Linked DNA regions of Phragmitibacter flavus. The protein of the gene in region 1 interacts with the protein of each later gene in a pairwise test. Links are inferred from orthologs where the notes say so. Each region holds a gene or a part of one and is shown in the gene's direction. Other genes may lie near its edges.

What was found.
Region 2: the proteins of FEM03_RS03535 (region 1) and glmS interact in binary tests that used the Escherichia coli proteins (3 or more experiments, as listed by UniProt). The link is inferred for Phragmitibacter flavus from one-to-one orthologs.

The regions. Positions count from the first base shown.
Region 1 is NZ_VAUV01000002.1:357,458-360,427, forward strand. The notes cover bases 4-2,900. They hold FEM03_RS03535 (phosphatase PAP2/dual specificity phosphatase family protein), read left to right. Parts: upstream 4-727; coding sequence 728-2,074; downstream 2,075-2,900. Other genes in these bases: FEM03_RS03530 (bifunctional alpha/beta hydrolase/class I SAM-dependent methyltransferase), read left to right, coding at 4-717; FEM03_RS03540 (PepSY-like domain-containing protein), read left to right, coding at 2,184-2,672; FEM03_RS03545 (response regulator transcription factor), read left to right, coding at 2,744-2,900. Outside these bases: more of FEM03_RS03530, read left to right, coding at 1-3; more of FEM03_RS03545, read left to right, coding at 2,901-2,970.
Region 2 is NZ_VAUV01000007.1:157,201-160,195, forward strand. What follows is about bases 9-2,930. They hold glmS (glutamine--fructose-6-phosphate transaminase (isomerizing)), read left to right. Parts: upstream 9-505; coding sequence 506-2,356; downstream 2,357-2,930. Other genes in these bases: FEM03_RS10580 (YceI family protein), read right to left, coding at 9-300; FEM03_RS10590 (hypothetical protein), read left to right, coding at 2,360-2,930. In the rest of the region: more of FEM03_RS10580, read right to left, coding at 1-8; more of FEM03_RS10590, read left to right, coding at 2,931-2,995. UniProt on the Escherichia coli protein: Catalyzes the first step in hexosamine metabolism, converting fructose-6P into glucosamine-6P using glutamine as a nitrogen source.

The DNA.
Region 1 (2,970 bases):
GGTTTTGATTCGGGGCAATCGCTGGATTATGTTTATGAAAACAAGGCTCAGGGAGTTGGCCCGATCGGTAAGTTGATCGATCGAGGTTATCTCGATGCGATTGGTTGGAAGGGGATTCGTCAACGTCGGGGCATGATGCGGAAGGGATTGGATATGGCCTTGGAGAAGACGGCGGAAGCGGGGTTGCCGAGGACGCTGGTGGACATCGCGGGTGGCGGTGGACGTTATCTGATGGATGTGCTGAAGGAGCGCACGGATGGGTTGCAGGTGTTGTGTCGCGATTGGAGTGAGGGGGCGCTTGAGGTGGGGCGGTCGACGGCGAAGGAGTGGGGATTGGAGGAGCGGATTCGCTTTGAGAAAGGGGATGCGTTTGATGAGGAGTCGCTGGCGCAGATCCAGCCTGCGCCTGCGGTGGCGGTGGTGTCAGGGTTGTATGAGTTGTTTCCGAGCAATGAGTTGTTGCAGCGTTCGTTGCGAGGGTTGAATCGGGCGGTGCCGGTGGGGGGATGGCTTGTTTATACGAATCAGCCGTGGCATCCACAGGTGGAAATGATTGCGCGCGTGTTAGTGAATCGTGATGGCAAACCGTGGATCATGCGTCGTCGTCCGCAGGGGGAGATGGATGCCTTGGTGAGTGATGCGGGATTTGAAAAGGTCACGCAGTGGACGGATGATTTTGGCATCTTCACGGTGGCGGTGGCGAAGAAGGTGGGGTGATGATATTGATATGGAAGCGTTGCCGAAAGAGAAGGGGGTGTTCTGGCGTGCGACGGTGACTTCGGCGTTGCTGGGCGCGTGGTTCTTTCTTGTTTATGGGACCTGCAACTGGATCACGTCGAAGCGGGAGGATGTGGGAACGTGGTATTTTGAGTGGGAGAAGTTGATCCCGTTTGTTCCGGAGTTTGTGGTGCCTTATTATTCGCTCGACTTGTTTTTTGTCGGGGCGTTTTTTCTTTGTCGGTCGCGCAGAGAGATGTGGACGTTGTCGAAGCGGGTGTTTGTGGTGATTGTGGCTTCGGGGATTTGTTTTTTGTTGTTTCCTTTGCAGCTGGGAATGGATCGTCCGATGCCGGATGGAGGATGGACGGTGCCGTTGTTCAAGTTATTGCATGCGCAGGATTTGCCTTATAATTTGGCACCATCGTTGCATATCAGTTTGCGGTCGATTTTCTGGGTGACTTATGGTCGGCACTTACGGGGTTGGGTGAGGTCGGTAACGAAGATATGGTTCATTTTGATTGGGGTCTCGACCTTGTTGGTTTGGCAGCATCATTTCATGGATGTGGTGACGGGATTCTTGATGGGTTGGTTGGTGATGGCGCTGATCCCGGATCGGGAGACACAGCCGGGTCCGCTGGGTTGGATGGGCAAGGTGACGCCGAGGCATCGTCAACTGGCGGGTCGGTATGGTCTTGCGGGGTTGCTGTTTGGATTGCTGGCGTTGCCGGGTGGGGCGTTTCTATGGTTTGGGTGGCCAGCGATTGCGTTGGGCGTGGTGGGGTTGAGTTATGCCACGGCGAATCCGCGTTGGATGCAGAAAAGTTCGGGGACATTGAGTCCGGCGTCGGAGTGGATGTTATTGCCGATGATGTTGGTCACGCAAGGTTGGCAGCGTCGTTGGATGAAGCGTGAGATGGGGTCGGGGGAGGTGGATGAGAATGTTTGGTTTGGGCGTCGGCCTGACGGCAAAAGGGCGGAGCATTTGTTGAAAGCGGGTTGTGTGGCGGTGCTGGATTTGACGGCGGAGTTTAATGCGCCGGTGCGGTTGCGGGAGAGGGTGGTGTATCGGAATCTGGGGTGGCTTGATCTGACGCATCCGAGTGTGGAGGATTTAAAAGAGGCGGTGGCGTTTATTGAGGAGCAGAGGGATCGTGGGATGGTTTATGTGCATTGCCAGTTGGGCTTGATGCGCAGTGCGAGTGTGGCAGCAGCATGGTTGATTCACTCGGGTGAAGTGGCCAGTGTGGAGGAGGCGGTGGGGCGGATCAGGGAGTTGGAGCCGATGGCGGTGTTGCATGGGGATGCGCTGGACGCGCTTGAGCAACTGCATCGAGAGAAGGCGGACAAAAGCTGAGAAACTTTGGGTTTCATCATCTTCTCATCATGTTGGTGTGGGAGGTTGGGGGCGTGATCAATGATGATTCACGAAAACAAAAACTCTAAAAACTACCAACTTGAAGACCATGAAAACGAAATTCCAATATCCCTTTCTTGCTGTGTCCTTGACCGTGTTGACTGCTGCCTTTGCGGGCACAGCCTGGGCGGATGATGACGATTTGAAACTGAGCCAAACTCCTGAGGCGGTGCAGGCGACGGTGCGGGACAATCTGCGCGGTGGCAAGGTGGATGACATTGATCGCGTCCAACTTGAGGGCCGCACGATGTATAAGGTGGAGGTGGATCTTCCTGATCGGAAGGGGGGCGATGACGATGATCTGAAGCTTTACATTGATGCGGATGGGAAGCTGCTGAAGTCGCGTGAAGACATGGCGTTCAGTGCGTTGCCTGCAGCGGTGCAAACAGCGGCTCGAAACCAGGGTGGCGAGATCGAAGATGTGGAGCGGGTGTCGGCTAACGGAACCGTGTCCTATGAGGTGGAGTTCGATGATCCTGATTTGACCATCGTGTTCTCGGAGAGCGGCGAGGTGATGAGCCGCAAGTCGGATGATTGAGACCACTTAAGGCTTCGAATCCGTATCCGCTAGTCCGTATTCTTAACCTTAACGAGTGACTGATTGTGCGAGTGCTATTGATTGAAGATTCACGTCGAATTCGCACCACCGTGGCCAAGGCGCTTAGTCGTCTTGGCCATGCGGTGGATGAGGCCGCAGATGGAGAGGAAGGGGAGGAGTTTGCCACGGTGAATGAATATGATGTGGTGGTGCTGGACTTGATGTTGCCAGGTCAGCACGGGCTGATGCTGTTGGAAAAATGGCGCAAGGCGGGGAATGATACGCCGGTGTTGTTGTT
Region 2 (2,995 bases), on another replicon or contig:
GGCGGTGTTGAGCCATTTTTCGCCATGCATGTGCTCCTTCATGACAGGGTTGCCGACGGTGAGGGAGGTGGCGTCGATGACGATTTCACCCTTGGTGGCTTCAGGTTTTTCGAGGTCGATGGTCACGGTGCCGGAGACGCCGTTGGCGGTGCCGCTGATGGTTTCGAGCGGGGCATCAAGGAGGAAGGTGGCGTGATTGACGCCTTTGGCATCGGTGAAGTCGAAGGTCTGCGGGGCGGCATGGGCGAGACTGAGGGTGCTGGCGAATGCGAGGGTGGTGAGAAGGTGAAGGTGTTTCATGGTCTGATGAATGTTTTGATTGGGTTGTAGCGCGCCGAATGAACGGGCTTCCTTACGAAACGTATGGGGCTGGCGGCTGGTTTCGAATTTTCTGGTGTGGCAGGGGGTCTGAGGTTGGTGGAGGCCGCAAATATTGCTGTGGTTCAGTGTTTGACCCTGCTGGGAGCCGGACTAGACTGCGTTTTGCTTCAAACTTATTTTTCTTATGTGTGGCATCGTTGGATACATTGGCAATCGTCAGGCGAGTCCGATCCTTTTGGACGGGTTGCGCAGGCTTGAATATCGTGGATATGATTCTGCGGGGATGGCTTTGCAGAATGGCGATGGACTGAATGTATTGCGACGGGCGGGGCGGATCGAAAGTTTGCGGCAACTGGTGGCGGAGAAGGATCCGCAGGGGAAGGTGGGGATCAGTCACACGCGTTGGGCCACCCACGGGGCGGCAACCGATGAGAATGCGCACCCGCATTTGGATCAGTCGGGAAGACTGGCGCTGGTGCACAACGGGGTGATTGAGAATTATCATCCGCTGCGCGAGGCGATGAAGGCGAAGGGGCATGTGTTTACGTCGGAGACGGACACGGAGGTGTTGGTGCATTTGATCGGACAAATTTATGACGAGAGCGAGGTGGAGGATGTGGAGCGCAGGTTGGTGGATGCGATGCGTTCGGGGCTGGCACTGGTGAAGGGAACCTATGGGATTGCGGCGATTCATGCGGATGCACCGGATATTGTGGTGGGGGCGAGGTTGGGGAGTCCGCTGGTGGTGGGGCTGGGGACGGATGAGCATTTTTTAGCGAGCGATGTTTCGGCGATCGTCGCGCACACGAGGGATGTGATTTATTTGAATGACTATGACGTGGTGAAGATTTCGGCGGATGGATTTGAGGTGAGTTCCTTGGAGGGGGCGGCTGCGAAAGTGCTGGTGAGCCGGGTGGATTTTACGGAGGACGAGGCGGAGAAGGGGGATTTTGAGCATTTCATGCTGAAGGAGATTTATGAGCAGCCGCAGTCGCTGAGAAATGCGATGCGGGGGAGGCTTTCGCGTGAGGAGGCGACGGCGGTGCTGGGTGGGTTGCAGATGACGCCGCGGGAGCTGCGGCAGGTGGACCGGATTATTTTGGCGGGGTGTGGGACGGCGTATCATGCGGGGATGGTGGGAGAGTATTTGATCGAGTCGATGGCGAGGATTCCGACGGAGGTGGAGATCGCGAGTGAATTCCGGTATCGGAATGTGCCGACGGGGAAAAACACTCTGCAGCTAGTGATTTCGCAGAGTGGCGAGACGATTGATACCTTGGCGGCGTTGCGTGAGGCAAAGCGCAAGGGGATGAAGTGTCTGGGGATTGTGAACAACGTGGCGAGCACGATTGCGCGGGAGACGGACGGGGGGATTTACATTCATGCGGGTCCAGAAATCGGGGTGGCGGCGACGAAGAGTTTTACCTCACAGGTGGCGGTGATGACGTTGCTGAGTTTGATGCTGGGGCGGATTCATCATTTGAGCAGCACGGATGGGTTGGAGATGATTGAAGAATTGGAGGCGATCCCGGACAAGATCATAAGCATTTTGCAGCAGGCGGATCACATCAAGCAGATCGCGAACAAGTATGCGAATGCGGAGGGGATGTTGTTCATGGGACGGCAGATGAACTATCCGGTGGCGCTGGAGGGGGCGCTGAAGATGAAGGAGATCAGCTACATTTATGCGAGTGGGCATCCGAGTGCGGAGTTGAAGCACGGGGTGATCGCGCTGGTGAAACCAGAGTTGCCAAGTGTGTTTATCGCGCCGCATGATGCGGTGTTTGAGAAGAACATCAGCAACATTGAAGAGGTGAAGGCGCGCAAGGGCCCCGTCATCGCGGTGGCGACGGAGGGGCATCCGAACATTGAGAATGTGGCGGATGATGTGATTTATATTCCGCGTTGTCCGTCGTCGTTGAGTCCTTTGCTGACGGTGGTGCCTTTGCAATTGTTGTCCTATTACGTGGCGGTGGCGCGGGGTTGCGATGTTGATAAACCGCGCAACCTTGCGAAGAGTGTGACGGTTGAATAGGTGATGAAGCTTTCCTCCTTCCTCATCATCACGGCATTGGCTTTTGGGCTGGTGCTGGAGAGTTTGGGTGCGCAGGCGGTGCTGAAGGAGATTCCTGAGCCGGCTTCAGTTTCGGGTGGGGAAATTGGTGGGAAGCCGCCTGAGGTGGGGGAAATTGGCAATCATACTTTACCGGCGGATTTTTTAGATCGGGTGAGCCTGGAGGCAAAGGCCCGGTGGCGTTCGCTTTATCGTGAAGCGGCGGCGGCGGCTCCTCCGACGGAGAGGTTGAAGGTGGCTTTCACGCTGGGGGGACTGCTGGCGGACAGTCATCTGGCATTTCAGGCGGGTGATGCGCAGCAGTTCAAGAACATCAATCAGGACGTATTGAGGTATTGCAGTGCATTGGGATTGGCCGACAAGGTGACGCCGCTGGTGATGAGTGAGAGCAAGATGGCGGAGGGGCAGGAGTGGGTGGCGGTGAGGCCGATGCTGCATGAAAAACGGACGTTGGTGGAGAAACTTTTGGGGGAGCAGCGGGATGAGGATCAGGCGACGCTGGTGAATCTGGGGATGTGGTTCAGGCTTTTTGAGATTTCGACTGATGCGGTGATATCCGATGTGGAGGCAAAGGACCGGATGGTGTGCATTGGGTCAATG